DNA from 2 places in the Actinoplanes sp. ATCC 53533 genome. Region 2 is predicted to be linked to the other one. Evidence: predicted binding sites of a transcription regulator. Region 2 holds the regulator's gene; the other holds the start of a gene.
What was found. The regulator HrcA, encoded in region 2, represses chaperone genes, less so after heat shock. The targets are predictions, from matches to a motif close to GGTTNGCACNCTCNNNNNGAGNGTGCNAACC.
Positions count from the first base shown of each region.

Region 1 (15,850 bases), on a different contig from region 2:
TTGTACGGCAGCGAGTACGGCGAGGTGAAGTCGTGCGACTGGAAGACCCCGTTGGCATACAGCGCGGCCTTGAGGACGCCCGAGGAGGTGTCCTTGACGCCGGTCGGGGTGACCGTGATCGTGCCGTGGTGGCGGGCGCCGGCGCGCGGGGCCGAGACCCCGGTGATCACCGGCGGGGTGACGTCGGTGGCGATGGTCAGGGCCTTCGCCGCGTCCAGCATGCCGTACCTCGACCAGCCGTTCGTGGCGATCGGCCGGGCCGACTTGAGCAGCGCGTGCTGCAGCGACCAGCCGGTGTACGTCGGGCGCGCGGTCTTGAGCAGGCCGGCCGCGCCGGCGACCATCGGCGCCGCGAACGAGGTGCCCTCCTCGTTGGTGTGGTACACGCCGGCCCGGTCCATGCCGGTGATGACGCCCGGGGCGGCCATGTCCACCCAGGAGTCACCCTTCTTGTTGTAGCTGGAGAAGTCGGCGCGGGCGTCGGAGCCCTGGGCGGTGGCGCCGACGGCGAGCACGTCGGTCAGCGCGGCCGGATACCTCTTGGTGTTTCTGGCGCTGGTGAGGCCCTCGTTGCCCGCCGCGGCGACGACCAGCACACCCTTGCGGTTCGCGTACGCGACCGCATTGGACAGGGTCTTGCTGTACGCGGCGCCGCTGAGCGACATGTTGATGATCTTGGCGCCCTTGTCGACGGCGAAGACGATGCCCTTGGCGACGTTGCTGTCGTAGCCGCTGCCGTAACGGTCCAGCACCTTCACCGGCATGATCACGCAGGACCAGCAGCCGCCGGCCATGCCCGCGCCGTTGTTGCCCCGGGCGCCGATGATCGAGGCGACGGTGGTGCCGTGGCCCTGGTCGTCGTTGGCGTTGCTGTTGTTGCTGACGTAGTTCCAGCCACCGATGACCGCACCGCTCAGGTCGCCGACCTTCGCCACGCCGGTGTCCAGGACGGCGATCTTGACGGCGCTGCCCGTCGTGGTCTCCCACGCCGCCGGCAGCCGGACCTGGTCCACCTCGACCTGGTGGCCGTCGGTGTACATCGGGTCGTTCGGGCTCAGGTCGGAGGCCTTGCGCACGTGGTCGACCTCGACGTACGACACCGACGGGTCGCTGCGCAGCGCCGCGATGACCCGCTTGCTGCGCGCCGCGGAGACCTCGAGGGTCTGCGCGCTCAGGGCGGCCATCGCCTGCTGGGCCGGGCCGCCACCGGCGTCGACCGACCGGGCGCCAAGCGCGGAGACGGTGCGCAGCGGCGCCGTGGCGTCGGCGCCGGACCTGGTGCTGACGATCAACCGGACCGGAGCCTCGGCGGCGGTTTCACCCGCGAACGCCCAGGTCGAGACTCCCGCCATCGTCGCGACCACCGCAGCCGACAGCGCGCCGACGGTCACCCGTCGTGTGGCGTACTTCATATAGGACGTGCCTCCCCGTGTCCGACCGCCGCCTCGGCAATCGCGGCGGTCAGCGTAAGGGCCGAGCTGATCTATGACCATCCCCTGTTCCAGCACGCGAGAAGATGGGCGCGTTGAGCAGGTGGTGGATGTCCCCTACTGTTCCAGCATGCGGACCAAGAGGCTACTTTGGGCAGCGGCGGGCGTGGTCGTGGTGCTGCTGCTGGCCGGCGTGGGCGTCGTCCTGGCGCTGCGCGGAGACGCCGGGGAGCCCGCCCCGCTGGCCGCGCCGCCCAGCTCGGTGCCGTCCGCGCCGCCCACCTCCGCGAGCCCGGCGCCGTCACCCGGCGCCGACATCACCGGCCCGCTCGATCTGCTGATCCTCGGCATCGACACCCGGATCACCATCGCCGACTGGCAGCCGCACGCCGACGCCATCATGCTGCTGCACGTCGATGCCGGCCTGCGGAGCGGTTACCTCTATTCGCTGCCCCGGGACCTGCGGGTCGACGTGCCGGCGTTCGCCAAGAACGGCTACGACGGCGGCCGGCGCAAGCTCACCGAGGCGATGAGCAGCGGCGCCAAGGTCAGGGGCACGGACAAGCCGAACGTGGCGCAGGGCTACGAACTGCTCGCCAGCACCATCAGGAAGTACACCGGCATCAAGAAGTTCGACGCCGGCGCGGTGCTCACCTTCCAAGGGCTGAGCCGGCTCACCGACGCGCTCGGCGGCGTCACCATCAAGATCGATCAGAAGGTCGTCTCCCAGCACCGCCGCCCGGACGGCAAGGCCCGCACGCTGCGCTCGGGCGGCGGCGGCTACGTCGGCCCGCAGGCCACCTACCTGCCCGGCACCCGCAAGCTGGTCGGCTGGCAGGCCATCGACTACGCCCGCCAGCGGTACACCGCCGGCGGCGACTACACCCGGCAGCGCCACCAGCGGCAACTCGTCAAGGCGCTGCTCGCCCAGGCCGAGGACGCCGGCCTGGCCACCGACCAGGGCGGTCTGCAGTCGGTGCTTACCGCGCTGGGCGACACCCTGGTCTTCTCCGGCGAGCGGACCCCGATCGAATACGCGTACGCGCTGCGCGACCTCGCCCCCGGCAAGCTGACGATGGTCGGCCTGCCCGGCGACTCCGTCTCCGCCGGTGGTGACTACCTCGGCGAGCAGCTCAGCTCGACCGGGCGTGGCTTCCTCCGGGCGGTGGCGGCCGGTGACCCGGCCGGCTACCTGGCCAAACACCCCGAACTAGTGCACAAGTAGCGACCCGCTAAGGCAGCGGCGGCTTCTGCTTGCCGAAAAGCCAGGCCTCGAAGAAGTCGCCGAGGTCCTTGCCACCCGCGCGCTCGGCGGCCTCGATGAAGTCCTCGGTGCGGACGTTGCCGTCGCGGTGCTCGGCCGGCCACGACTTGAGCAGGGCGAAGAACGCGGGGTCACCGATAGTGCGGCGCAGCGCGTGCACGGTCATCGCCCCGCGCTGGTAGACGGCGTCGCCGAAGATGCGGGACGGGCCGGGGTCACCGGTCGGGACCGACCAGTTGAACCCCGAGTAGACCCGGTCGAACGACTGCTGGACGGTCCGGTCGCCCTCGTGCTCCTGCCAGAGCCATTCCGCGTACGTGGCGAAGCCCTCGTTGAGCCAGATGTCCTGCCAGCGGGCCAGCGCGACGCTGTCGCCGTACCACTGGTGTGCCAGTTCGTGGGCGACCACCGTGGCGTTCGGCCGGCCCACGAAGAACGTGTTTCCGTAGACGGGACGCGACTGGGTCTCCAGCGCGTAGCCGACCCGGCCGTCGTCGAGGACCACCCCGCCGTACGAGTCGAACGGGTACGGCCCGAACTGGGTGGCCAGAAAGTCCGCGACCTCGCCGGTGCGGGCCAGCGACCGGGCGGCGTCGCCGTCCGCGGGCAGCGACTCGGGGATCGCGATGATCATCGGCTTGCCGTCGTGGGTGCTGGTCGACACCCGGTACTGCCCGATCACCACGAAGGCCAGATAGCTGGCCAGCGGCGTGCTCTCGACCCAGCGCCAGGTGGTCTTCCCGGCGCTGCTGGCCCGCTCGCCGGGCAGCCCGTTGCCGAGCACCTCGAGGCCGTCCGGCACGGTCATGGACAGGGCGAAGGTGGCCTTGTCGGAGGGATGATCATTGACCGGGAACCAGGTGCTGGCGGACTCGGGCTGCCCCAGCGCGAAGGCGCCGTCCTTGGTTCGTAACCAGCCGCCGACCCCGAGCGTCTCGTTGCCGAGCGCCTGCGGCTTGCCGCCGTAGTCGACGACGACGGTGAACGCCCGGCCCTTGACGATGCCGGCCGAGGGCGTCACCACAAGCTCGTTGCCGGCGGCCTTGGTGGTGGCGGCCAGCCCGTCGACGGTGACCTCACGGGCGACGAGATGCGCCAGGTCCAGGTTGAACGTCGACAGGTCCTGGGTGGCGGTGGCCGTGATGGTCGCGGTCCCGTCAAGCTGCCCCGAGGCCGGTGCGTAGGTCAGCTTCAGGTCGTACCCGCCGACGTCATACCCACCGTTGCCGTAAAGCGGAAAATACGGATCCCCGACCCCCTCCGCACCGGGCGCGAAGCTCGGCGCGACCGAGGGCGCGGGCCGGGGAGTCTCGTCGTCAGCACTGCACCCGGCCAGGGCCAGCGCCGTCACCGCGGCGACGGCGGTGCCGGCCCTACGCATACGTACTACCTCGATCACCCGACCGACGGTACGTGCTCGGAGCGAAAGCACAGCGAAGCCGCGCGCCGAGAACCTGGCAGAGTGAGGGCGGCCGTTCATGAGCCGCTAGGCGCTTGGCCGCCCTCGCCCGGTGTCGGCGGGAGCGACGGTCAGCACCAGGCAACCAGGCACGACAGAAATCTGGTCTTGATCCAAACCGTCCTCAGCGGTCCAGCACCAGGCTTACCTTCTGGAATTCCTTGACGTCGTGGTAGCCGCACTTCGCCATGGCCCGGCGCAGGCCGCCGAACAGGTTCAGCTGGCCGTCGGGCCGGTCGGCCGGGCCGTAGAGCAGCTCCTCCAGCGTGCCGTCCGGCTCGCCGGCGATGCAGAAGCCGCCGCGTGGCAGGCTCGGGTGGCTCGCCGCCGAGTGCCACCAGGCGCCGCCGGCCGGGGCGCCCTCGGCCAGCGACAGCGGCTCGCCGAGCATGACCGCGTCCGCGCCGCAGCCGATCGCCTTGGCGATGTCGCCCGAGGTCTGGATGCCACCGTCGGCGATGAGGTGCACATAGCGGCCGCCGGTCTCGTCCAGGTAGTCGCGGCGCGCGGCGGCGGCGTCGGCGATCGCGGTCGCCATCGGCACGCGGATGCCGAGCACCGTGTCCGTCGTGGACCATTCGTCCGCGCCGATGCCGACGATGACGCCGGCCGCACCGGTGCGCATCAGGTGCAGGGCGGTCTTGTAGTCGGTGCAGCCGCCGACGATGACCGGGAGATCCAGGTCGGCGATGAACTCCTTGAGGTTGAGCGGCTCGTCCGTGGTGGACACGTGCTCGGCGGAGACCAGCGTGCCCTGGATGACGAGCAGGTCGACGCCCGCGTCGAGGATCACCGGGGCCAGCGCCAGCGTGTGCTGCGGCGACACGCGCACGGCGACGGTGATGCCGCCCTCGCGCATGGCGCGCACGCGCTCGGCGATCAGCTCCGGCCGGATCGGCTCCGAGTAGACCTCCTGGAGGCGCTTGGTCGCGTCCGCCTCCTCGTCGAGCCCGGCGAGCTCCTCGAGGATCTTCGTCGGGTCCTGGTAGCGGGTCCACAGGCCCTCGGCGTTGAGCACGCCCAGGCCGCCGAGGCGGCCCAGGGCGATCGCCGACTCCGGGCTCATCGTGGCGTCCGACGGGTGCGCGACGCAGGGGATCTTGAACGGGTATGCGTCGAGCTTCCATTCCGTGGACACGTCGTCCACGTCGCGGGTGCGCCGGCTCGGGACGATCGCGATGTCGTCCAGGTGGTACCCGCGCTGGGCGGTCTTACCGAGACCGATTTCCACCACGTCACGCATGATGAGAAGCCTTTCAGTCCTTATTGGGTGGCGGGTGGGGCGGTCGGAAGGCTCACCTATGGGGCTTAACGGGAGTGGTAGTTGGGAGCCTCGACGGTCATCTGGATGTCGTGCGGGTGGCTCTCCTTGAGACCTGCCGCGGTAATCCTGATGAGCTGGCCCTTGTCCTGCAAGTCCGGGATCGTCTCGGCGCCGACGTAACCCATCGCCGCGCGCAGGCCGCCGATCAACTGGTGGGCGACGCGGGAGAGCGGCCCCCGGTAGGGCACCTGGCCCTCGACGCCTTCCGGCACCAGCTTGTCCTCGGTGACGTCCTGCTGGAAGTAGCGGTCCTTGGAGTAGGACTTCGCCTGGCCCCGGGACTGCATGGCGCCCAGCGAGCCCATGCCGCGGTAAGACTTGTATTGCTTGCCGTTGATGAAGATCAGATCGCCGGGGCTCTCCTCGGAGCCGGCCAGCAGGCCGCCGAGCATCACGGTGTCGGCACCGGCCACGATCGCCTTGGCGATGTCGCCCGAATATTGGATGCCGCCATCGGCGATGACCGGGACGCCCGCCGGGCGGCAGGCCCGGGAGGCCTCCATCACCGCGGTGATCTGCGGCACGCCGACCCCCGCGACGATCCGGGTGGTGCAGATCGCGCCGGGCCCCACGCCCACCTTGACCGCGTCGGCGCCGGCCTCGACCAGGGCCCTGGCTCCCGCGTACGTCGCGATGTTGCCGCCCACGATGTCCGTGGTGGTGTCCTTCTTGAGCAGGGCGACCATCTCGAGCACCGCGCGCTGGTGGCCGTGTGCGGTGTCCACGATGACCACGTCGACGCCGGCGTCGATCAGGGCCCGGGCGCGCTTGTACGCGTCGTCGCCGACACCGACCGCGGCGGCGACCCGGAGCCGGCCCTGGGGGTCCTTGGCCGCGTTGGGATACTGCTCGCTCTTGGTGAAGTCCTTGACCGTGATCAGCCCGCACAGCCGGCCCAGGTCGTCGACCAGCGGCAGCTTCTCGACCTTGTGCCGCTGCAGCAGGGCGAGCGCCTCGTCCTTGCTGACGCCGACCGGCGCGGAGATCAGCGGCATCTTCGTCATGACCTCGCGCACCTTGACGCCGTGGTCGGTGACGAAGCGCATGTCGCGGTTGGTGACGATGCCGACCAGCACGCCCGCGCCGTCGACGACCGGCAGGCCGGAGATGCGGTAGCGCCCGCAGAGGGCGTCGACCTCGCGCAGGGTGTCGTCGGGGCTGCAGGTGACCGGGTTGGTGATCATCCCGGACTCGGAACGCTTGACGAGGTCGACCTGCGAGGCCTGCTCCTCCAGCGAGAGGTTGCGGTGCAGCACGCCGATGCCGCCCTGGCGGGCCATCGCGATCGCCATCCGCGCCTCGGTGACCGTGTCCATGGCGCTGGAGAGCAGCGGGATGGAGAGCTCGACGTTGCGGGTCATGCGGGTGATGGTGTTGACGCGGCTCGGCACGACGTCAGACTCGCCCGGCTGGAGCAACACGTCGTCGAAGGTCAAACCCAGCGGAACCGTTCGGGCGGACCTAGATTCTCCAGGCGCAGTATCCACAGATCATCCCTAGCGAAGAGGCGGAGTGTTCATCCTACCCATCCGGCTGCGGGCATCGGTTCGGCGGACAGCGCGTGCGGGCCAGCACACACCGCCCCTACATGGGTACGGTAGACACCGTGCAAGAAGAGCCGATCGACCCGTTCAACGGCGACCCAGCCGACCCGGCCGCCGGGCTCGACGACCTCTCGGAGGACGCCGAGACCGACCCGCTGACCGAGGTCGAGCGCCAGGACGTCCTCGAGGACCTCTCCGACCTGGAGATCTACCAGGCGCTGCTGAGTCCGACGGGGATCCGCGGGCTGGTGATCGAGTGCGAAGACTGCCACGAGCCGCACTACTTCGACTGGGACCTCTTACGGGGCAATCTGCGCCATCTGCTGAGCAGCGGGCGGCCCCGGGTGCACGAGCCTGCCTACGATCCGGACCCGGACCACTACGTCACGTGGGAGTACGCCCGCGGCTACGCCGACGGCGTCCACGACACCCTCACCGAGGGAACCGACGACGAGCCCTCTTAAATGGCTCTGTTGATGGCCTCGCTCCGCTCGGCAGGCACTTCGCCCCAGAACGGTCGGTGTCGAGTGCACCAAAACAGGCTGAGCCAAATGGCCTCGCTCCGCTCGACAGGCACTTCGCCCCAGAACGGTCGGTGTCGAGTGCACCAAAACAGGCTGAGCTAAATGGCCTCGCTCCGCTCGGCAGGCACTTCGCCCCAGAACGGTCGGTGTCGAGTGCACCAAAACAGACCACGGCAAAGAGCGCCTAGTCTGTTTTGGCACCCTCGACACCGACGGGCGAAGTGCGACTTTGGTTACTGTTAGAGCCGGTTTGGGTTAAGCGACTAGGCCCGCGCGGAAGCCGGCTGCTACCGCGTGGGCTCGGTCTCGGGCGCCTAGTTTGCGGAAGAGGCGTCTGGCGTGGGTTTTCACGGTGTCTTCGGAGACGAATAGTTCGCGTCCGATCTCCGCGTTGCTCTTTCCGTCGGCCATGCCGCGTAGCACCTGCAGTTCACGCTCGGTGAGCGTGAGCCGCCGGCCCGTGGGTCCGTCGGTCCGGCCGGTGTCGTTGCCCGGCCAGATCATCGGTCGCCCGGTCGCCGGGTCGATGTCCGACCCGTCGCCGCGCTGGGACGGGACCATCGGCGAGTTCGGCAGCATCGCGGGGACGCCGGCCGCGTTCGGAGTGCCGGCCATCGCCAGCCCGTCGCGGTGCAGCCCGCGAGCGGTCGCCGAGTTGTTGTTGCGCCCGGCGCCGCCGACCGCGGCGGGCTGGGCGTTCGCACCGTTGATCGGCAGGCCCTGCGGCCGTACCGGTAAAAGCAGGAGCAGCAACGCCTTGGCGACCACACTGACCAGGTCATGCTCGACGCCGCGGATGACACCCCGGGCGCCGGCGGCGACGGCCGCCGCGGCGACCCGGGGGTCTTCGGCGCCGAAGAGGACAACCTGTGCCTGTGGGGCACGGGCGAGGACGCGACGGGTGAAACCGACGCTGTCGGGACGGGTCACGGCGGTGTCGGCCAGGACAACCTCGGCCGGCCTTTCAGCCAGTCGGATCATGGCCTCGGTCTCGCTGATCGCCGTCCGCACGACCCCGGTCATCCCGAGCCGGGCCGCGGTGGAGGCGACGGTCTGGGCAGCAAGTGGGGTTCGGACGCACACGAGGACGGTACGCACAGTGATCCTCCTTCTCTCTCAGAGGAGATCACGCAACGGCCGCAGCATTACGCGCTTTAGATGGAAAAAATAGGAAACATCGGCACAGTTTGCCGGACCGATGGGATACGGCTGACGAAGACATCGACAAGTCGTGTGTGACAGGGCTTGTGCCGGGGTAAACCGGCGGCAGGCCTGAGCCAGGCCCCTCATGACAACACTCCGCGGTGCCGCGCGGGAGGAGGGTGTTGATGTCGAACGTTCGTAGACTGCCCGGGCCCATCGCCGACCTTTGGGACTGGCAGCGACTCGGCCTGTGCAGAGGGCGTGACAGCGCCCAGTTCTTCCACCCGGACGGTGAGCGTGGCTCGTCCCGCAACCGTCGCGAGGCGAAGGCCAAGTCGATGTGCGGAGCCTGCCCGGTCCGGGCTGAGTGCGCTGCTCACGCGCTGGCTGTTCGTGAGCCGTACGGGGTCTGGGGAGGTTTCAGCGAAGCGGAGCGGCTGCGGCTGCTCGCGGTCGGCTGGGAGGACCTTGCCGATCGGACTCACGGGCGGGTCGACCTGACCCGGCTGGAGGCCCGCCTCGGCCGGCCCCACAAGTCGACGGTGCCCGCACAACGGCAAGCACCGGCGGCCTGACGCCGGACGAAGCGCGGCATCGCCACACATGTGACGACGCGGTTCCCTGCGGGGAGCCGCGTCGGCGTGTTCTGCGGCGGTTGAGCCGCTTCGGTCGACATGCAAGCCACCGTATGAGCGAACTTGGCGGTGTCGTCGGACCGAGAGTGCGGCTTTCGCGTGACTCGGTTCAGCCGACCGTGACCTGCACGGAGTGCCATCCGGTGGCCCCGTCCGGCGCGGGTGCCGCGGGGGTGCTGGTCTGCGTCTGGCCGTCTTTGTCCGTTGCCCTGACCCGCAGGGTGTGCTCTCCCGCCGTCGCCGGCCACGCGTAGGACCACTGCACCCAGGTGTCCACCGAGACGACCGGGGCGAGCGTCGCCGGCGCCCACGGACCGTCGTCGACCTGAACCTCGACCTTGGTGATGCCGCGGTGCTGCGCCCACGCCACCCCGGCCACCGTGACCGGGCCCGCCTTGCGCTCGGCACCGTCGCGCGGGGTGTCGATGCGCGACTCGGTCTTGATCGGCCCGAGCGCCGACCAGCCCCGCGGCACCCAGTACGCGTCGAAGTCCGCGAACCGGGTCAGCTCGATCTCGGTGATCCACTTGCAGGCCGAGACGTAGCCGTACAGCCCCGGGACGACCATGCGCACCGGGAAGCCGTGCCGTACCGGCAGCGGCTCGCCGTTCATCCCGACCGCGAGCAGCGCGTCCCGCCCGTCGGTGAGCACGGCGGTCGGGCTGCCGCAAGTCCACCCGTCGCTCGAGCGCTGCACCACCTGGTCGGCGCCGGGCAGCGGCTGCGCCTCGTCCAGCAGGTCCTTGATCGGGGTGCCGAGCCAGAGCGCGTTGCCGATCAGATCGCCGCCGACCTCGTTGGAGACGCAGGCGAGCGTCACGTACCGCTGGACCATCGGCCGCCGCAGCAACTGCTCCCAGGTGATGGTGATCGGGTTGCGCACCATCCCGTGGATACGCAACTCCCAGGTCGACGGGTCGATCTGGGGTGGGTACAGCGCGGTGTCGATCCGGTAGAAGTCGGCGTTCGAGGTCACGTAGGCGGCCGCGCCGTCGACCTGGGCGCCGGCCGGGATGGGCGCGGCGGGCGGCGCGGGCGGCAGCACGACGGCCGCGCGGGCGGCGGTCACCGCGCGGCGGGAGGTGAGCAGCCGACCGCCGACGCCACCGACGGCCGCAACGCCGGAGGCGGCGCCGAGGCCGATGAGGAAGCGCCGCCGGCCGCCCTCGCGATACATCCCCGGCTGGACGGCCTCGGGTTCGCTGCCCTTGAGGTCACCGCCCTCGCCGGCCAGCGCGGTCCGGAGCAGGTAGCGGAGGGCGAGGTAGGCCGCGACAGCGCCGGCCAGCGTCGGCAGCGCGGCGGTGAGGCCGGCGTCGTTACGGGTCAGCGCGGCCGCCACCCCGATCACCGCGAACAGCGCGATGCCGGCCGGCGCGACCACCCGGCTGCGCAGCGCGAGCACACCGAGCAGCGCGGCATAGCCCGCGAGCAGGACAGCGGTGCCGGTGAGCAGGGCGGTCTTGTCGTGGGTGCCGAAGACCGCGATGCCCGCGTCCTTGACCGGGGCGGGCACGTTGTCGACCACCACGCCGCCCACCGCGAACAGCGGCGACGAGAGCGGGCCGGTGAGCACAGCGACGATCTCGGCGACGCCGAGAGCGACACCGGCCGCGGCGAGACCGGCCAGCGCAGCCCGCAGAGAGAGTTTCACCTCTCTATCTTCCACCCGAGCGAAGGGAAAGATCTTACGTAGTGGTGACGGCTGGGCGCAGCGGCGGCAGGGCTGCCACGAGGTCGTCGAGCAGTGCCACCGCGCACCGCTCAGCGCGGGGTTCCGGCAGCTTCGGCACGCCTTCCGCGGGCAGTTCCCAGATCACCCGGCCCGGGTCCAGCCGGTCCAGGGCCGCGTACCACTGCTGCAGCGGCTCGCGGAGCTGGACGTGCGCCGCGAAGTTGCGCCGCCGCCGGGTCCCGTCGCCGTCCCGGCGGTGCTGCAACGTCTCCACCTCGGGCAGGCCCACCAGCACCGCGTCGGCGAAGCCCAGCCGCCCGGCCCGGAACGCCTCCCTGGTCACGGTCAGCTCCCGGTCGAACTGCGCCCGCGGGGCCAGGCCGAGGGCCGCCATCCCCCAGGCATAGTGCAGCTTGACCGGGTCGGTGTCGCAGAACGCCACCCCGTCGGCGCGTTCCAGGTCGGCCGCCTCGGCCCAGCGCCGCATGCTGACCCGGGCCCAGTGCCGGGCCAGGGCCACGGCGTCGGTGGGTTCCCGGCCGGTCGCGGCGTACTCGGCGACGTACCGGCCGACGTAGCGCCGGCACCACGACGTCTTGCCGGCCGCGGTCGGCCCCTCCACCACGACGATCATCCGCGCCTCTTTCCCCCGAATCCCGAATCACACACGACAAAGGGCGCGCCGCTGAGTGCGACGCGCCCTTTTTACTCTGCCGAGTCAGAAACCCGGACCGTGCTGGTGCCCGTGACCGCCGTGGCTGTGGCCGTGGCCACCGCCCGCGGCCGGCGCCTGCTCGGCCGGCTTCTCGACCACGAGGCTCTCCGTGGTGAGCAGCAGCGCGGCGATCGAGACGGCGTTGGAGACCGCGTTGCGGGTCACCTTCACCGGGTCGATGATGCCGGCCGCGACCAGGTCGACGTACTCGTCGGTGGCCGCGTTGAGGCCGTGGCCCCAGCCGAGCTCGGCCGACTTGCCCACCACGACGTAACCGTCGTGGCCGGCGTTCTGCGCGATCCAGCGCAGCGGCTCGATCAGCGACTTGCGGACGATCCGTACGCCGACCGCTTCCTCGCCGACCAGGCCGAGGTCGCCGTCGAGCACCGAGGCGATCTGCGCCAGGGCGGCGCCGCCGCCCGGGACGGTGCCCTCCTCGACCGCTGCCTTGGTCGCCGCGATGGCGTCCTCGATGCGGTGCTTGCGCTCCTTCATCTCGACCTCGGTCGCGGCGCCGACCTTGATGACGGCGATGCCACCGGAGAGCTTGGCCAGCCGCTCCGCGAGCTTCTCGCGGTCCCAGTCGGAGTCCGAGGCCTCGATCTCCTTGCGGATCTGCGCGACGCGGTCCTCGATCTCGGCCTTGCGGCCGCCACCGTCGACGATCGTCGTGCTCTCCTTGTCCACCACGACGCGCCGGGCGCTGCCCAGCATGTCGAGGGTGACCTGGTCCAGCTTGTAACCGAGCTCGGGGGCGATGAGCTCGCCACCGGTCGCGATCGCCAGGTCCTGCAGCATCGCCTTGCGGCGGTCCCCGAAGCCGGGGGCCTTCACCGCGGCGACCTTGAAGGTCTTGCGCAGCGCGTTCACCACGAGGGTGGACAGCGCCTGACCGTCGACGTCCTCGGCCACGATGAGCAGCGGCTTGCCGCCGGAGAGAACCTTCTCCAGCAGCGGCAGCATCTCCTCGACGCTGGAGATCTTCTGGGTCGTGATGAGGATGTAGGCGTCCTCGAGCACGGCCTCCTGCGACTCGGCGTCGGTCACGAAGTTCGGGGAGATGAAGCCCTTGTCGAACTGCAGACCCTCGGTGACGTCGAGCTCGGTGCTGAGCGCGGAGCCCTCCTCGACGGTGATGACACCGTCGCGGCCGACCCGGTCCATCGCCTCGGCGATGAGCTCGCCGATCGTGGCGTCCTGGGCGGAGATGGTGGCGACGTTGGCGATCGCCTTGTGGTCGCCGACCTCGACCGCCTTCTCCAGCAGGGCCTTGGACACGGCCTCGGCGGCCAGGTCCATGCCGCGCTTGAGCGCGATCGGGTTGGCACCCGCGGTCACGTTGCGCAGGCCCTCGCGGACCAGCGCCTGGGCGAGCACGGTCGCCGTGGTGGTCCCGTCGCCGGCGACGTCGTTGGTCTTCGTCGCCACCTCCTTGACCAGCTGGGCGCCGAGGTTCTCGTACGGGTCGGAGAGCTCGATCTCCTTGGCGATGGTGACACCGTCGTTGGTGATCGTGGGCGCGCCGAACTTCTTGTCGAGGACGACGTTGCGGCCGCGCGGCCCGAGGGTGACCTTGACCGTGTCGGCGAGCGTGTTGACGCCGTGCTCCAGCAGGTGCCGGGCGTCGTCAGAGAAACTGAGGATCTTCGCCATTTATGGTCCCTTCAACGCACCGGCGCCCTGGACCGGAGAGCCGGGCCAGGGCGGTCAGCACTGTCGGTTAGGTCTTACTTCTCGATGACCGCGAGGACGTCGCGGGCGGAGAGCACCAGGTACTCCTCGCCGGCGTACTTGACCTCGGTGCCGCCGTACTTCGAGTACAGGACGGTGTCGCCGACCTGCACGTCGATCGGAACGCGGTTGCCCTTGTCGTCGATCCGGCCGGGGCCGACAGCAAGGACGGTGCCCTCCTGCGGCTTCTCCTTGGCGGTGTCGGGGATCACGATGCCAGACGCCGTCGTGGTCTCAGCCTCGTTCGCCTGGACCACGATGCGGTCCTCGAGCGGCTTGATCGCAACCTTTGTCGCGGTAGTCACGGGCATACCCTCCTGGGTACAGGTGTTGTCGCCGGCCAGTGGACAGGCCGGGCTGATGCCTCATGCCACCGGGCGGGGCCGTCGTCGCGGGTGCCGGTCCGCCTGGTGCAGGCGCGTCCCTCTGGGGGGCGCGCGCTGGCACCCTCAGGTTGAGAGTGCTAATCGGAGATTATGCCGGAACTAGCACTCCGTCAACCAGAGTGCCAGCACATCACCTCCTAGCAGAATGACTCGCCGTGAACCTCGAACTGCTCGCCGCCCTGCGTACCGCCGATGGGTCTGCCGCCCTGGCGGCCGCCGCCGACGTCGCCGACGGCGAGCCGCTGGCCGCCGCCACCGCCCTGCGGGCCCGCGGCATCTCCCCCGATCTCGCCTCCGCCGCCCTCACGCAGGCCGACCTGCGCCGACGGGCCGGTGCGAAGTTCGGCGCCGCCGCGGCCACGATGCTTTTCACCCGGCCGGGGCTGGAGCAGGCGACCCGCGCGGTGGTCGCCGACCGGCGCGCCGCGCGGCTGTCGGCCGCGGGCGTGGAAAGCCTGGCCGACCTGGGGTGCGGCCTGGGGTCGGACGCGCTGGCCGCGGCCCGCCGGGGCATCCGGGTGCACGCGGTGGACGCCGACCCGCTCACCGCCGCCCTGGCCGCCGCCAACGCCGCGGCGGCCGGGCTCGCCGGCCTGGTCACCGTCGAGTGCGCGGACGCGACCACCGTGCCGGTGGAGCGGTTCGACGCCGTCTTCGCCGATCCGGCGCGGCGCCGGGCCGGCCGGGGCCGGGTGATGGATCCGCGATCCTGGTCACCCTCGTGGGATTTCATCGCCACCCTGCCCGAGCGGGTGCCGCGCACGGTCCTGAAGCTGGCGCCCGGCATCGACCACGCGCTGCTGCCGGGCGGCGCCGAGGGTGAGTGGGTGAGCGTCGACGGCGATCTGGTCGAGGCCGCGTTCTGGTGCGGACCGCTCGCGGAGGTCGCCCGGCGGGCGATCCTGCTGCCGGGCGGGGCGGAGCTCACCGGCTCCGGCGTCGTGGCCGCGCCGGTCGGGCCGGTCGGCGGCTTCCTGTACGACCCGGATCCGGCCGTGGTCCGCTCGCACCTGGTCGCCGAGTTCGCCGCGTCGATCGGGGGGCGGATCGCGGACCCCGAGATCGCGTACGTCTACACCGACACCGCCGTCGACACCGCGTACGGCCGGCGGCTGGAGATCACCGACGTGCTGCCCTTCTCCCTCAAGCGGCTGCGGAGCCTGCTGCGCGACCGCGGCATCGGCCGGCTGGAGATCCGCAAGCGGGGCTCGGCGCTGGAGCCCGAGCAGTTGCGCCGGGACCTGCGGCTCAGCGGCGGCGCGGGGGCGTCCCTCGTGCTGACCCGGGTGGCGGGGGCACCGACCGTCCTGCTCTGCCGATAGCCTGTTTCATCGTGGCGAAGAAGGCTGCCGGGACCCCGGCCACCGTGCTGCTCACGGCCCGGCAGGTGCCGCACGAGCTGCACCCGTACGACGTCTCTCCGGACCTACCGAACTACGGCGCGGTGGTCGCCGCGGCTCTCGGGGTCGAGCCGGCGCTGCTCTTCAAGACCCTGATCGCCGAGGTCGACGGCGGGCTCATCGTGGCCGTCGTGCCGGTGACCGGCGAGCTGGACCTCAAGGCGCTGGCCGGCGCCGCCGGCGGCAAGCGGGCGGCGCTGGCGGAGCGCGCGGTCGCCGAGCGCAGCAGCGGCTATGTACGCGGCGGCATCAGCCCGCTCGGCCAGCGCAGACGGCTCCCCACGGTGATCGACGACTCCGCGCTCACGCTGGCCCGGATGTATGTCTCCGCCGGGCGCCGCGGCCTGCAGGTCTCGCTCGCGCCGGCCGATCTGATCAGCCTCACCGAGGCCACCACCGCACCGATCCGGACTTAGGGCCGGATACCTCACTTGAGGACCATCCGTTACGGCACCGTGACGTCCCGTCGGGGGCCTTTCTCCTGAGATCCGGCAAATCGGACCCTTCGCGTGACCTAGCGTCACACCAGGAATCCGATGCCAGGTCCGAGGGGGACTCAAGGATGCGTAAGGGAATGTTCGCCCTTGCCGCGGTGGGCCTGCTGGCCACCGGCAGCACGG
Region 1 covers NZ_QHHV01000164.1:498-16,347, reverse strand. The annotation lists gene DMB66_RS42370 (S8 family serine peptidase) at 1-1,412, opposite strand, end outside; gene DMB66_RS42365 (LCP family protein) at 1,561-2,655, shown strand; gene DMB66_RS42360 (M1 family metallopeptidase) at 2,663-4,075, opposite strand; gene DMB66_RS42355 (GuaB3 family IMP dehydrogenase-related protein) at 4,278-5,396, opposite strand; gene guaB (IMP dehydrogenase) at 5,462-6,964, opposite strand; gene DMB66_RS42345 (DUF5319 domain-containing protein) at 7,084-7,485, shown strand; gene DMB66_RS42340 (response regulator transcription factor) at 7,801-8,643, opposite strand; gene DMB66_RS42335 (WhiB family transcriptional regulator) at 8,874-9,263, shown strand; gene DMB66_RS42330 (molybdopterin-dependent oxidoreductase) at 9,433-10,977, opposite strand; gene DMB66_RS42325 (hypothetical protein) at 11,012-11,632, opposite strand; gene groL (chaperonin GroEL) at 11,717-13,366, opposite strand; gene groES (co-chaperone GroES) at 13,441-13,755, opposite strand; gene DMB66_RS42310 (class I SAM-dependent methyltransferase) at 13,986-15,152, shown strand; gene ybaK (Cys-tRNA(Pro) deacylase) at 15,164-15,646, shown strand; partial or broken gene DMB66_RS42300 (substrate-binding domain-containing protein) at 15,793-15,850, shown strand, end outside.
Region 1: a site for HrcA is predicted at 13,883-13,913, ahead of groES (co-chaperone GroES). Genes of this name have one in related genera too.

Region 2 (15,850 bases):
TATCGGTGCGCGGCACGGTCGCTGCGGTGAGCTGCAACGATGTGTACTCGTTCACCAAGCCGGTCCGCGACGAGATCGTGCTGATCGCCGGGCTCGGCGTGGCCGGAGACGTGCACGCCGGGGTCACGGTCAGGCACCGCAGCCGGGTGGCCGCGGACCCGGACCAGCCCAACCTCCGCCAGGTGCACCTGATCCGCAGCGAGCTGCACGACGAGCTGAGCGAGGCCGGCTACGAGGTCCCGCCCGGCGGGCTGGGGGAGAACGTCACGACGAGCGGCATCGACCTGCTCGCCCTGCCGGTGGGCACGGTTCTGCGCTTCGGTCCGGCTCCGGCGGCCGCAGGTGCTGCCTGTTCTGCGCCCGGGCGGGCCGCGGGTCCCTCGCCGGCCGGATCCGTGACGGCAGGGTCCGTGACGGCAGGGTCCGTGACGGCAGGTCCGGCTGACGGCGCCGCCGCTGTCGTCGCCGTCGCCGCGCATGCCACCCTCGACCACTCCACCGCCACCGCCGTCGCCGCGCTCGCCGCGCGCCTGGCGTCCGAGCAGTCCGCCGGCGCGCCGACGGGGGAGTCCCGCGACTTTCGTCCGGCGATTGTCGTCACCGGGCTGCGCAATCCCTGTCAGCAGATCAACCGCTACCGTCCGGGCCTGCTCAAACGTGTCCTGGTCCGGGAAGACGACGGCTCGGTCAGCCGCCGGGCGGGCGTCATGGCGGTGGTCCTGCGGGGTGGTCCGATCCGGCCCGGTACCGAGATCCATGTCGAGCTTCCGGGCCTGCCACATCTGCCGCTGGACCGGGTGTGATCCGGGCTCCCCGTGCGGCGTGGGACGATAGACGCTGCCGGTGCTTCCATCGGCAGCCAGCCCGCTTGTAGAGAACGGACGATCGTGCCTGGACCGCTCGACCCCGGCGTGAACATCATCGGAGCGACCGATCCTGGTCGTATCCGCAACTTCTGCATCATCGCGCACATCGACCACGGGAAGTCGACCCTGGCCGACCGGATGCTGCAGATCACCGGCGTGGTCGACCCGCGGCAGATGCGCGCCCAGTATCTCGACCGGATGGACATCGAGCGCGAGCGCGGCATCACGATCAAGAGCCAGGCCGTGCGCATGCCCTGGGTCGTCCGCGAGGGCGACCGCGTGGGCGACACCGCTGTCCTCAACATGATCGACACGCCGGGTCACGTCGACTTCACCTATGAGGTCTCCCGCAGTCTCGCCGCCTGTGAGGGCGCGGTTCTTCTCGTCGACGCGGCGCAGGGCATCGAGGCGCAGACCCTCGCCAACCTGTACCTGGCGATGGAGAACGACCTGCACATCATCCCGGTGCTCAACAAGATCGACCTGCCGGCCGCGCAGCCGGAGAAGTACGCCGAGGAGCTGGCCAAGCTCATCGGCTGCGAGCCCGAGGACGTCCTGCGGGTCTCCGGCAAGACCGGTGTCGGCGTCGCGCATCTGCTCGACGAGGTCGTCCGCCAGTTCCAGCCCCCGGTCGGCCAGGCCGATGACCCGGCCCGCGCGATGATCTTCGACTCGGTGTACGACGCCTACCGGGGTGTCGTCACGTACGTCCGGGTCATCGACGGCCGGATCCAGGCTCGTGACCGGATCAAGATGATGTCCACCGGCACCGTGCACGAGCTGCTGGAGATCGGTGTCGTCTCGCCCGAGATGGAGAAGGCCGGCGCGCTCGGCGTGGGCGAGGTCGGCTACCTGATCACCGGCGTGAAGGACGTCCGCCAGTCCCGGGTCGGTGACACCGTCACCAACAACAACCGGCCGGCCTCGAAGGCGCTCGGCGGTTACTCCGACCCGAAGCCGATGGTCTACTCCGGCCTGTATCCGATCGACGGCTCGGACTACCCGGCGCTGCGCGACGCCCTCGACAAGTTGCAGCTCAACGACGCCTCGCTCACCTACGAGCCGGAGACGAGCACCGCGCTCGGGTTCGGCTTCCGGTGTGGCTTCCTCGGGCTGCTGCACCTCGAGATCATCGGCGAGCGGCTCGAGCGCGAGTTCAACCTCGATCTGATCTCCACCGCCCCGAACGTCGTCTACCGGGTCTTCACCGAGGACGCGGCCGAGTTCGTCGTCACCAACCCGAGCGAGTTCCCGGACGGCAAGATCGCCGAGATCCACGAGCCCGTGGTCAAGGCGACGGTCCTGGTTCCCAACGAATACGTCGGCGCGGTCATGGAGCTCTGCCAGAGCCGGCGCGGCCAGCTTCTGGGCATGGAATACCTGTCCACCGAACGGGTGGAGTTGCGCTACACCCTGCCGCTGGGCGAGATCATCTTCGATTTCTTCGACCAGCTGAAGTCGAAGACCAAGGGCTACGCGTCGCTGGACTACGAGCCCTCGGGCGAGCAGGCGGCCGAGTTGGTCAAGGTCGACATCCTGCTGCACGGCGAGCCGGTGGACGCGTTCAGCGCGATCGTGCACAAGGACAAGGCCTACAACTACGGCGTCACCATCGCCGCCAAGCTGCAGAAACTCATCCCGCGGCAGCAGTTCGAGGTGCCCATCCAGGCCGCCATCGGCAGCCGGATCATCGCCCGCGAGACGATTCGCGCGATCCGCAAGGACGTGCTGGCCAAGTGCTACGGCGGTGACATCAGCCGCAAGCGCAAGCTGCTCGAGAAGCAGAAGGAAGGCAAGAAGCGGATGAAGATGGTCGGCCGCGTGGAGGTGCCTCAGGAGGCCTTCATCGCCGCACTGTCGACATCAGACTCGGTCGACGTCAAGTCTTCCAAGAAATAGGGCGGTTTGGTTTTCGGATCAGTCGGGAACTCTGGGGTCCAGACGAACGCAACAATTGTTCTACCCCCGAGGAGACTCCCCATGACTGTCACCGGCATCATCACCGCGCTCATCGTCGGCCTGATCATCGGCGCCCTGGGCCGCCTGGTCGTACCCGGCAAGCAGAACATCCCGATCTGGCTGACCATGGTCATCGGTGTCGTGGCCGCCCTGCTCGGCACGGTCATCGCCCAGGCCTTCGGCGTGGCCTCGACCGGCGGCATCGACTGGATCGAGCTGCTGTTCCAGGTCCTGCTCGCCGCCGTGGGCGTGGCGCTGGTCGTCGGCATCGGCGGCCGTCGAGGCGTCACCCGCTGAACCGGGGTCGGCTAACGGCCGATCCGATCTGATCCACCGAAACGCCGGTCCTCAGGGACCGGCGTTTCTGCTTGTCAGCCGGGCGGTGGCGGAGGGTTTGCCGGCGCAGGCGGGTGGCGGGGAGGCTTGTCAGCCGGGCGGTTGGCGGAGGGCTTGTCGGCGCAGGCGGGTGGCGGGGAGGCTTGTCAGCCGGGCGGTGGCGGAAGGGGCCAGGTGGGTGGGCGCTCCCGTGAAACCAGCCCGACCGAGCGGCTCAGTATCGGAACTTGTGCTGGGCGCTCCGGCGGTTTACCCACGCCGGGAGTTCGTCCACGTGCTCCAGGTGTGGCACCTGCTCCACCGAATCCTGGGACTGTGGCACGTGGCGCATCGTCACCACATACCCCTGGACCAGTCTGTCCTCGCGCAGGTCGCGGTAGGTGGCCTCGACCATCACCTGGCTCTCGTCAGCCCGCTGCAGCGAGCAATAGACCACCCCGTCGCCCTCGTCGCGCAGGGCGCGGCGGATCTGGCTGCGGTCGTCCGGGTGGACCAGGTCGTGCAGGGTTGCGAACGGCGGGAGCTCCTTCGCGCCGATCAGTTCGTGCAGGGCCGGACTCGCGTACCGGATCTGCTGGTCGTCGTCGATGACCAGCATGATGTCCGCGGTGTTGCGGATCACCGCGCGCAGGTACAGGTCGCTGTCGCGGCGGCCGACCGCCTCCACCAGCGAGATCCGGTCCAGGGCCAGCGCCGCCTGGCCGGCCAGCACTTCCAGGGCGTCGCGGCTCGCCGTGAGCATGTCCTTGCGGCCCGCCAGCACCAGGGCGCCGCCGTTCGGGCGGGCCACCGCCAGCGGTTCCAGCCACAGTGGGCAGACCAGCGTGCCGTCGCCGGTGCCCGCGTCGTTCTTCTTGTCGTTTTTCACCTTGTCGTCCAGCCACCAGCTGCGGGGGCGCGGGCTCGTCGCCGCGGCCGGGAGGGCCTGCAGGGTGAGCTGGCGGTCGTCGGTGGCGAAGACGATGCGCTGCACGTCGTGCGGTGGCAGCAGTTGGGTCACCGCCGACCGCACAGCCTCGTCCACCGCCGCCTCGTCGGCCGCCGCGACCAGCGCCGCGCTGGCCTCGCGGAGCACCCGCTCGCGGGTGAGCGCCTGGCCGTTCTGGGCGACGGAGTCGGTGAGCCTGGTGCAGGCCAGTACGACCGTCAGCAGGCCCGCGGTCCCGATCACCACCCCGTCCTGGACGGGGCCCTGAGCCGCCTCGATGAGCAGCACCAGCGGGGGTGTGGCCACGGAGAGCCCGAGCAGCGTCGCCCAGCGGCCCTGCCACGGCATCGGGCGGGTCGGCATCGGGGCGGTCAGCCGGGCCATCGACGGGTGCAGGCCCGCCGCGCCCCAGGCCAGGTAGAGAACGACGAAGCCGGACTCGGCCCAGGCGCCCGGCGCCAGCGGGTAGGCGATGCTGCTCGCCAGCAGGCCCAGCGCGCCGACGCCCAGCAGCATCGCGGACCAGTTGAACCAGGCGGCCAGGATCAGCCGGACCGCCACTCCCACGAGCAGCAGGTCGCCGATCACGTCCGCGGCCGAGATCTTGCCGAGCTGGCCGTGCCCGCCGATGACGAAGACCCAGATCACCAGCAGCGCCGCGCAGCCGCACGCCACCAGGTCGATCAGCCGGGCCCGGTCGATCAGCAGCGCGCCGCCGCGGGTCAGCCGGATCAGCGCCAGCACCACGAGCGCGAACATCGCGACGTAGCAGATGTCCGCGGCCGACATGTTGTCGAGCGCGTAGAAGACATCCCCGACGGCCAATGCCGCGACGGAGGCGGCGAGCAGGAGCCAGGGTCCGATCCGGGCGGGCTTGTGCCGACATATTCCGACGATGATGGCGGCGACGCTGACGGCTCCCAGATGGATCCATTCGATGGCTTGGAGCACGACTAACTAGTACCAGCCTCGTCGCTGTCTGTCCATGTGAAGATATACGCAGCGCTATGACCAGGCAACATCGTGATCGTGACACCGAGACCCGTGAAAAAAACGTGAATGTGAAGGTCGGCGGGTGCCTCGATCGATCAGCTGAAGACCTCGGCGACCACGGTGCTGGTGCTCGCGCCCTGGGCGCCGGTTACCGGCTGCCACTTACCGTCGGGCGCGTTCCATTCCCGGTCGGCGAACCGGACCCGTTCCACCCCGGTGCTGCTGGCGTGCGAGACGAGCCAGTGTGCGTATCGCCAGCCGGCGTTGACGTCCTTGACCGCGACGGTCAGGCCGCCGGCCTGCGTCGCCTCGATGGTGGTGAGGCCCTTGCCCCAGTCGAGCCGCATGCCCTCGGCCAGCGCCGCGGCGGCGGTGGCGCCGCGCAGGGCGGGCTCGCCGCTGACCGTGCACTCGACCGCTCCGGTGGCCCGGCCGGTCAGCGCCTTGGCGAGCACCGCGGACTCGTCGGCCCACTTCTCGTACGCGTTCGGGTAGGCCGACCGCTGCACCTTCTGCGCCGCGTCGGTGACCCGCATCTTCTGCCAGCCCTTGACCTTCTTGAGGGCCGAATAGAACTTGCCCGCCGCATATCTCGGGTCCTGGATCTTTTCCGGCGTGCCCCAGCCCTGGCTGGGGCGCTGCTGGAAGAGCCCGACCGAGTCGCGGTCGCCGGTGTCGAGATTTTCCAGCTTGGACTCCTGGAACGCGGTCGCCAGCGCGATCACCACGGCCTGTTCGGGCATCTTGCGCCGCAGGCCGACCGCGGTGATCGTGGCGGCGTTCGCCATCTGGACCAGGTCGAGGGCGACCTCGCCGTCGGCCCGCACGATGCACTCGGGGCCGAGCTGCGGGAGCTGGATCTTGCCCTCGATGGAGTTGACGGCCACGACCACCCCGAGGGCGCCGAGGAGCGAGAGCAGAGCCGTCACCACCAAAATCGGCTTTTTCCCCACACACACTCCCTCCGTCAGGTGACAAGCGTAGTCAACGAGCGCCCGTCTGCTGTGCGACCGGCACCCAGGAGGCCGGGCGCTTCTCGCGGAACGCATCGACACCCTCGCTGCCCTCGGCCGACCGGAAGTAGCCGGCCGAGCGCTCCGACAGCTCGGCCAGGTCGGCCCGCACGGTTTCGGCCGGCCTGCGGCGCAGCAACTGCTTGGTGCCGGCCAGGGCCTGCGGACCACCCAGGACCAGAGACCTCGTGTACGCGGCGACGGCCGCGTCCAGCCCGTCCGCCTCGACGGCCGCCGTGACCAGCCCGATCTCGGCCGCGCGCGCCCCGTCGAACACGTCGCCGGTGAGGTAGAGCGCCGCCGCCGCCCGGGGCGCGAGCCGGGGCAGCACGGTGGCGCTTATCACTGCCGGGATCACGCCGAGCCGCACCTCCGAGAACGCGAACGTGGCCTCCCGGGCGCAGACCGCGATGTCGGCGGCCGCGATCAGGCCGAGCCCACCCGCGCGGGCCGGGCCGGCGATCCGGGCGAGCACCGGCTTCGGGAATTCCCAGATGGCGGCGAGCACGTCGGCCAGCAACTCGGCGGGGATCCGGCCGGACTGCCGGGCCTCGGCGGTCTCCTTCAGGTCGGCCCCGGAGCAGAAGACCGGCCCGGTGTGCGAGATCACCACCGCCCGGACGGCCGGGTCGGTGACGGCGGCGCCCAGCCCTTCCAGCAGCTCACGCATGAGCTGGGCGGAGAGCGCATTGCGGTTCGCCGGGCTGTCCAGTGTGATGGTGGTCACTCCGGCGGCGGTGGCGGTACGGACCAACTCCATGCCGGAACCCTAACGGGGTACGTGCACACTTGACGGATGCCTGGTCCCCTCCCCGACGGTGAGCCCGTGCCGAGTGACGGCTCGCTGCCCGACAGCGCCCTGCGCGACGTCGGCGGGCGCGGTTTCGGGGTCTACGTCCACGTGCCGTTCTGCGCGAGCCGCTGCGGATACTGCGACTTCAACACGTACACCGCCAGTGAGCTGGGCGGCGGTGCCAGCCGCGAGGGTTACGCGGACGCGGTCCTGGCCGAGCTGAAGCTGGCCGCCTCGGTCACCGGCGCGCGCGTCGACACCGTCTTCGTCGGCGGCGGCACGCCGACCCTGCTCGACCCCGGTGACCTGGGCCGGATCCTCGACGGCATCGACCAGACCTGGGGCCTGGCGGCCGGCGCCGAGATCACCACCGAGGCCAACCCGGAGTCGGTCGACCCGGCCTCGCTGCGGGCGCTGCGCCGGGCCGGCTACACCCGCATCTCGCTGGGCATGCAGTCCGCCGCCCCGGCCGTGCTGAGGATCCTGGACCGCAAGCACACCGCGGGCCGGGCGCCGCAGGCCGCGATCGAGGCGCGGGAGGCCGGCTTCGAGCACATCAACCTGGACCTGATCTACGGGACGCCGGGCGAGCGCCCCGAGGACTTCGCCGCCTCGCTGCGCACCGTGATCGACGCGGGAGTCGACCACGTCAGCGCGTACTCGCTGATCGTCGAGGACGGGACCCGGATGGCCGCCCGGATGCGCCGCGGCGAGCTGCCGTACCCGGAGGACGACGTCGCCGCCGACCGCTACCTGGCCGCGGAGCAGGCCCTCGGCGCGGCGGGTTTCTCCTGGTACGAGGTGTCGAACTGGGCGACGACGCCGGCGGCCCGCTGCCGGCACAACCTGCTGTACTGGACCGGCGGCGACTGGTGGGGCCTCGGGCCGGGCGCGCACAGCCACGTGGGCGGCGTGCGCTGGTGGAACGTCAAGCACCCCGCGGCGTACGCGAAAAGGGTCGAAGCGGGACTCTCTCCCGGCCTGGGCCGGGAGCTGCTCACCGACGCCGACCGGCACGTCGAGGACGTGATGTTGCGGGTCCGCCTGCGCGACGGCCTGCCGTTGACCGCGCTCGACGCGCCCGGGCTGACCGGCGCGGCCCAGGCCCTGGCCGACGGCCTGCTGGACCGGGCGGCCTACGAGGCCGGCCGGGTGGTCCTCACCCTGCGCGGCCGGCTGCTGGCCGACGCCGTGATCCGCGACCTGCTGCCGTGACGCGGTGGCGCCGGGCCGGAGCCCGGCGCCATCGAGGGAGCGCTACTTCACGATCGAGACCGTCATCGGGTAGTTGTACGGCTCGTTGTTGTTCGCCTTGACCCCGGCGATGATGCCGAAGATCGTGCCGATGGCCCACGCCGCCGGCCCGATGATGAAGCCGACCAGGGCGCAGGTGAGCACCCAGCCGACGAGCGCGATGATCGACCAGAGGATCTGGAAGTTCAGCGCCTTGACCGCCTCGGCCCGCACGACCGGCGACTGGTTGCCCTTGGCCAGCAGGGCTACGAGCGGCGCGATCCAGCCGGAGCAGCCGCCGCCGAGGAACGCGCCGGCCGCGCCACCGAAGTGGGCCACCAGGATCCAGGTCTTGTCGTCGCTGCCCGGCCCGTAGCTCGACGGCGGGTAGCCACCGGGCGGGTAACCACCCGGCTGCTGGCCGTAGGCGCCGGGAGCGCCGTACGGGGGGTCGTTGGGCGGCGGGCCGTAGCCGCCCGGGGCACCCGACGACGGCGGCGGGCCGTAACCACCGGCACCGGAGGTGGGCGGGGGAGCATAGCCCCCGGCGCCCGAGGTGGGCGGCGGCGAGCCGTAGGGCGGCGGCGAGCCGTAAGGCGGCGGCTGCGGGGAGCCGTACGGCGGGGGCGATCCGGCGGCCGGATCGTTACCCGACTGTGGGTTGAACGGTCTGGTGGGGTCCGAGGGGCTTCCCTCACCGGGAGGACGCGGCGGTTCAGTCATGCGCACACGGTAGGACCGCAGGTCGAACGTGGCGAGGGCAACACCCTGGTGACGTCGGAGAATAGACACTCGGCTAAGTGACACAGGCCCTGTCGGCTGATCATCGCGCGGCGGGCGCCGGCGACGTAGACTGGCACTCGACTTTGAGGAGTGCCAAGAGCGCCAAGGGGGAGGAGCCGACGTGAGTCTTGACGACCGCAAGCTCGAAGTGCTCCGCGCCATAGTCGAGGACTACGTGGCGACCCAGGAGCCGGTGGGCAGCAAATCCCTGGTCGAGCGCCACCAGTTGGGCGTCTCCCCGGCCACGGTCCGCAACGACATGGCGGTGCTGGAGGAGGAGGGCTACATCCGGCAGCCGCACACCAGCGCCGGCCGGGTCCCGACCGACGCCGGCTACCGGCTCTTCGTCGACCGCCTCTCCCGGGTCAAGCCGCTGAGCCCGGCCGAGCGCCGCGCCATCGAGCGCTTCCTGGTCGGCGCGGTCGACCTCGACGACGTCGTGCACCGCACGGTGCGGCTGCTCGCCCAGCTGACCCGGCAGGTCGCCGTCGTGCAATATCCGAGCCTCGCCCGCTCCTCGGTGCGCCACCTCGAGTTGGTGCCGATCTCCACCACCCGGCTCATGCTGGTGATGATCGCCGACACCGGCCGGGTCGAGCAGCGCCTGGTGGAGCTGCCGGGGCCGACGGCCAGCGACGACGTGCTCGACATGCGTCGCAAGATCAACTCTAAGCTCACCGGCGAGAAGCTCGCCGACACCCCGCCGCTGGTGCAGGTTCTGGTCGACGAGTGCGCCCCGGAGAAGCGCACGACGATGGCCTGCGTCGCCTCGGTGCTGCTCGAGACACTGGTCGAGCGCAGTGAGGAACGCCTCGCCCTGGCGGGTACGGCAAACCTGACCCGCGGCGGCGTGCTGGACTTCCAGGGCACGCTGCGGCCGGTCCTCGAAGCGCTGGAGGAGGAGGTCATCCTTCTCAAGCTCATCGGTGAGGTGGAACCGAGCACCACCCGGGTCCGCATCGGCGACGAGAACGAGATCGACAACCTGCGGGCGGCATCCGTGGTCAGCACGGGTTACGGACCAGGCACGACGATCGTTGGTGGGCTCGGCGTGCTGGGGCCGACCCGGATGGACTACCCCGGCACGATCGCGACTGTGCGTGCCGTGGCACGCTACGTTGGCGATCTGCTGGCACAAAACTGACGCAACCGCGACGAAGGTCTCCAGCGCGCAGCGCGGGGCAGACATGAGGACTCGAAACCCTGTGGCCAAGGACTACTACGGAATTCTCGGCATCAGCCGCGAAGCCACCGACGACGAGATCAAGCGCGCCTATCGCAAGCTGGCCCGTCAATACCACCCGGACGTCAATCCCGACCCCGAGGCGCACGAGAAGTTCAAGGACATCAACGCCGCGTACGAGGTCCTCTCGGACGACCAGAAGCGGCAGATCGTCGACCTCGGTGGCGATCCGCTGGCGCCGGGCGGCGGCGGTGCGGGCGGCCCGGGCGGTCCCGGCGGCGCCGGCCCGTTCGTGGGCTTCCAGGACATCATGGACGCGTTCTTCGGCACGGCGGCTGGTGGCGGCGGCTCCCGCGGGCCCCGTCCCCGCACCCGGCCCGGCGCCGACGCGATCCTGCGCCTGGAGCTCGACCTGGTGGAGACCGCCTTCGGCGTCGAAGCCCCGATCACGGTCGACACCGCGGTGCTGTGCACCCAGTGCTCCGGCGCGGGCACCGCACCCGGCACCCACCTGGCCACCTGTGAGACCTGCGGCGGCCGCGGCGAGGTCCAGTCGGTGCAGCGCACGTTCCTCGGCCAGGTCGTCTCGTCCCGCCCGTGCCAGGCCTGCCAGGGCCACGGCACGGTCATCCCGCAGCCCTGCCCGACCTGCGCCGGCGACGGCCGGATCCGCACCCGCCGCTCGCTGACCGTGAAGATCCCGGCCGGCGTCGAGGACGGCATGCGCATCCGCCTGGCCCAGCAGGGCGAGGTGGGCCCGGGCGGCGGCACGGCCGGCGACCTGTACGTGGAGATCCACGAACGCCCCCACGACGTCTACTCGCGCAAGGGCGATGACCTGCACTGCCGGGTCACCCTGCCGATGACGGCGGCGGCGCTCGGCACCCGGCTGACCATCAAGACGCTGGACAGCGAGGAGAACATCGAGGTCAAGCCGGGCACCCAGCCGGCCTCGACGCTGCGCATCCGCGGCAAGGGCGTGCCACACCTGCGCGGCCAGGGCCGGGGCGAGCTGTTCGTGCACCTGGACGTGAAGACGCCGACGAAGCTGACGGCCGACCAGGAGCGGATGCTGCGCGACTTCGCCAAGACCCGCGGCGAGGACATCGCGGAGCTGAGCAAGCAGGGTGGATTCTTCTCCCGCATGCGAGACGCCTTCAACGGCCACTAGGGCGCCGGCGGGGATTGGGCGGGTTCTTTGATCAGGAACGGCGTGGTTGTTGGGTAGCCTCGCCTGGTGTCTGCGCCTCTTTTCTTGGTTGACGACCTGCCCAGTGGCAGGCGGTTCACGCTCGCCGGTGCGGAGGGGCATCATGCCGCCACCGTGCAGCGGCTCAAGGTCGGTGAGGATCTGTTGCTCTCCGACGGGCGGGGCGGGACCGCGGTCGCCGAGGTGACCGGGGTCGGCCGGGGCAGTGTCGACGTGAACGTGCTCGGGCGGGAGTTCGCCGAGGTGCCGGATCCCCGGCTTGTCGTGGTGCAGGGGATCGCCAAGGGCGACCGGGGCGAGCTCGCCGTCCAGGCCATGACCGAGATCGGGGTCGACGAGATCGTGCCCTGGGCCGCCTCCCGTTCCGTGGCCCAGTGGCGCGGCGACCGCGGCGTACGCGCCCGGGAGAAGTGGGTGAGCACCGCGCGGGAGGCCGCCAAGCAGGCCCGTCGTTCGTGGCTTCCGGTCGTCGCCGGCAATCCCGACGTCTCCACCAAGAAGGTCGGCGGTCTGCTCTCCGGGGCCGCGGCCGCGTTCGTGCTGCACGAGGAGGCCACCGACCGGCTCAGCCAAGCCAAGCTGCCCGGTAGCGGGGACATCGTGCTGGTCGTCGGGCCCGAGGGCGGGATCAGCGACCAGGAGCTCGGCTCCTTCGTCGCGGCCGGGGCGCAGCCGGTGCGGCTCGGCGACTCCGTGCTGCGGACGTCCACCGCCGGGATGGCCGCCCTCGCCGTGCTCTCCGCGCGGCTGGAGCGCTGGTAACGCGGCTGATAGTGACGGCGTAGGAAGGTTAGCCTAAGCTTCGCCGCATGGTGCTGACGCGGACCCGAGCCCCCTCGCCGGTGCGCGCCTCGGCGCCGGGCGCCGGCGTCGCCGTCTCGCAGGCCCGCCGCAGCGTCGGCCTGCTGATCTGCCTCGGCGTGCTCGCGCTGGTCTGTCTGCTCAGCATCGCGCTCGGCACCCGGACCATCTCGCCGGGCACCGTGTGGGACGCGTTCTTCCACTTCACCAACACCGACGACCAGTCGATCGTGCGGGACCTGCGGGTGCCGCGCACCGTGCTCGGGCTGCTGGCCGGGGTCGCCTTCGGACTGTCCGGCGCGGTCATCCAGGCCGTCACCCGCAACCCGCTCGCCGACACCCAGATCCTGGGCATCAACGCCGGCGCCGGGCTGTTCGTGGTCTTCGCGGTCGGCGTGCTCGGCCTGGCCAGCCTGTCGCAGTACATGTGGTTCGGCTTCGCCGGCGTCGCGTTCGCCCTCACCCTGGTCTATCTGCTCGGCTCGACCGGGCGCGGCGGTGCCACCCCGATCCGGCTGACCCTCGCCGGCGTCGCGCTCGGCGCCGTCATGGACGGCATCTCCGGCGGCATCCGGCTGGTCCGGCCGCGCGCCTTCGACTACCTGCGGTTCTGGGACGTGGGTTCGCTGGCCGGGCGGCCCCTGGAGGTGGCGACCACGATCCTGCCGTTCGTGCTCGCCGGGACGGTGCTCGCGCTGGTCGTGGCGCGGTCGCTGAACGCCGTGGCGCTCGGCGACGATCTCGCCCGTACCCTCGGCGCCCGGATCGGTCGCACCCGGGTCCTGGCCACCGTCTCGGTGATGTTGCTGGCCGGCGCGGCGACCGCCGCGGTCGGGCCGATCGGGTTCGTCGGCCTGATGGTGCCGCACGTCGTGCGCTGGATCGTCGGCCCGGACCAGCGCTGGATCTTCGTCTACACCGTGGTGTGCGGTCCGGTCCTGCTGCTGCTCGCCGACATCGTCGGCCGGCTCGTGGTGCGGCCGGGTGAGTTGCGGGTCGGCGTGGTCACCGCCTTCATCGGGGCTCCCGTGCTGATCTGGTGGGTCCGCCGCGCCCGGGTGAGCGGCCTGTGAGCGTCGACTTCGGCCGCCGGGTCCTGGTGGTCCGTCCGCATCGGAACGTGTCCGCGCGGCTGTCGGCCCGCCCGGCGCTGGTCTGCGTCGTGCTCGTGCTGGCCACGCTCGCCGTCGGGGTGCTGACCCTGGGCACCGGCGAGTTCACCCTCACCCCGGCCGAGGTGCTGCGGGCGCTGGCCGGGGAGGGCACCCGGGCCGCCCGGCTGGTGGTCGTCGAGTGGCGGCTGCCGCGGGTGCTGCTCGCCCTGATCATCGGCGCCGCGCTGGGGCTGGCCGGTGCCCTCTTCCAGGCGCTGACCCGCAACCCGCTGGGCAGCCCGGATGTGATCGGTTTCAGCACGGGCGCCTACACCGGTGTGCTGATCGTGACCGTGTTCGTCGGCAACGGCTACTACCTGGTCGCGGCCGGGGCGCTGGCGGGCGGGATGGCCACCGCGGTCGCCGTCTACCTGCTCGCCTTCAAGCGGGGCGTGCAGGGTTTCCGGCTGATCATCGTCGGCATCGCGATCAGTGCCATGCTGGCCTCGGTCAACCAGTGGTTCATCATCAAGGTCGACCTGCAGGCGGCCTTCGCCGCCATGCTCTGGGGGCAGGGCAGTCTCAACGGCCTCGGCTGGGCGCAGGTCACCCCGGTGGCGGTCACCGTGAGCGTGCTCTGCCTGCTCCTGATCGGGTACGGCCCCCGCCTGTCACTGCTGGAGATGGGCGAGGACGCGGCGGCGGCTCTGGGCGTACGGGTGGAACCGACCCGGCTCGCGTACCTGATCATCGGGGTTGCCCTCACCGCGATCGCGACAGCGGTCGCCGGTCCGATCTCCTTCGTCGCGCTGGCCGCACCGCAGCTCGCCCAGCGTCTTACCCGCACGCCCGGCATCGCGCTGATCCCGTCGGCCGCGATGGGCGCGTTCCTGCTCATGATCAGCGACTTTCTCGCCCAGCGGGCGTTCGCGCCGACCCAGCTGCCGGTCGGGATCGTGACCGTGTCGGTGGGCGGCATCTACTTCGTCTGGCTGTTGGTCCGCCAGGCGCGACGTTGAGCAGGGGAGTCCGATGAGCCTGGCCGCCCGTGACATCACCATCGGGTACGACAAGAAGACGATCAGCGAGCACCTCGACCTGGTGGTGCCCGAGAGCCGGTTCACCGCGATCATCGGCCCCAACGCCTGCGGCAAGTCGACCCTGCTGCGCGCGCTGTCCCGGCTGCTCAAGCCCAGCGCCGGCGAGGTGCTGCTGGACGGGCGGGACATCCACTCGCGGCCAGCCAAGGAGGTCGCCCGCCGGCTCGGGCTGCTGCCGCAGTCGTCGATCGCGCCGGACGGGATCACGGTGGCGGAACTGGTCGCCCGCGGCCGGTTCCCGCATCAGAAGCTCATCCGCCAGTGGTCGGTCGAGGACGAGGCGGCCGTGGTCGCGGCCATGGCCGCCACCGGTGTGACGGATCTCTCCGGTGAGCTGGTCGACACGCTCTCCGGCGGGCAGCGGCAGCGGGTCTGGGTGGCCATGGTGCTGGCCCAGGAGACGCCGATCGTGCTGCTGGACGAGCCGACCACGTTCCTCGACATCGCACACCAGATCGAGCTGCTGGAGCTGTGCGTGCGGCTCAACCGGGAACAGGGCACGACGATGGTCGCGGTGCTGCACGACCTCAACCAGGCCGCCCGGTACGCCGATCACCTGGTGGTGATGAAGGCGGGTGCGATCGTGGCGCAGGGCGATCCGCGCGAGGTCATGACGGCCGAACTGGTCGCGGACGTCTTCGCGCTGGGCTGCCGGATCATCGACGACCCGGAGACGCACACCCCGCTGGTCATCCCGCGCTCCGCCGTGGGTCAGCGCGTAGGTTAGGCTGTCCTTACTTTTGGCAGATCTGTGGGGAGACCGCGTGTCCAGCAACCCGTTCGACGACGAGAACGGCACCTTCCACGTCCTCGTGAACGACGAGGAGCAGCACTCGCTCTGGCCGTCCTTCAAGGAGGTCCCGGCGGGCTGGCGCAGCGTGTTCGGGCCGGCGCCGCGGCAGCAGGCCATCGACTACGTGGACGCCAACTGGACCGACCTGCGTCCGAGGTCGCTGCGCGACAGCATGGCCCCGTGAGCAAGTCCGGCGCTCGGATTCTGCTCCGCACCGCCACGCGCAACGCCAAGCGGCTGTGGACCGGCACCGCGCTGATCGCGGTGCACCAGGTCTGCGAGACGTTCGTGCCGATCCTGATCGGCGTCGTCATCGACCGCGCGGTCACCCCCGGCGACCTGGGCCAGCTGCTGCTCTGGGTGGGCGTGCTGGCCGTGCAGTTCACGCTGCTGACCACGGCGTACCGGTTCGGCGCGCGGCAGCTCATGAAGGCCATCGCCGAGGAGGGACACCAGCTGCGCCTCGAGGTGTCGGCGAAGATCCTGCACCCGCGCGGCGCGCGTACCGACCTGCGGGCCGGTGATCTGCTGACGGTGTCCACCAGCGATGCCGACAACACCTCCTACCTGCTGGACTACATCCCGCGGATCGCCGGTGCGATCGTCGCCACGGTCATCAGTGCGGTGGCGCTGCTGCTGATCTCCGTACCCCTGGGCCTGGTGGTGTTGATCGCCACCCCGCTGGTGCTGGTGCTGCTGCAGGTCAGCTCGCCGCTGATCACCAAGCGGGTCGCCGACCAGCAGGAACAGGCCGGCCGGGCCACC
Region 2 covers NZ_QHHV01000166.1:37,191-53,040, forward strand. The annotation lists gene DMB66_RS42690 (MOSC domain-containing protein) at 1-803, shown strand, start outside; gene lepA (translation elongation factor 4) at 888-2,765, shown strand; gene DMB66_RS42700 (GlsB/YeaQ/YmgE family stress response membrane protein) at 2,847-3,122, shown strand; gene DMB66_RS42705 (PAS domain-containing protein) at 3,376-5,040, opposite strand; gene DMB66_RS42710 (hypothetical protein) at 5,178-6,041, opposite strand; gene DMB66_RS42715 (enoyl-CoA hydratase-related protein) at 6,067-6,855, opposite strand; gene hemW (radical SAM family heme chaperone HemW) at 6,892-8,103, shown strand; gene DMB66_RS42725 (DUF4870 domain-containing protein) at 8,146-8,844, opposite strand; gene hrcA (heat-inducible transcriptional repressor HrcA) at 9,026-10,048, shown strand; gene dnaJ (molecular chaperone DnaJ) at 10,110-11,258, shown strand; gene DMB66_RS42740 (16S rRNA (uracil(1498)-N(3))-methyltransferase) at 11,325-12,059, shown strand; gene DMB66_RS42745 (iron chelate uptake ABC transporter family permease subunit) at 12,107-13,171, shown strand; gene DMB66_RS42750 (iron chelate uptake ABC transporter family permease subunit) at 13,168-14,211, shown strand; gene DMB66_RS42755 (ABC transporter ATP-binding protein) at 14,225-15,019, shown strand; gene DMB66_RS42760 (MbtH family protein) at 15,057-15,269, shown strand; gene DMB66_RS42765 (ABC transporter ATP-binding protein) at 15,266-15,850, shown strand, end outside.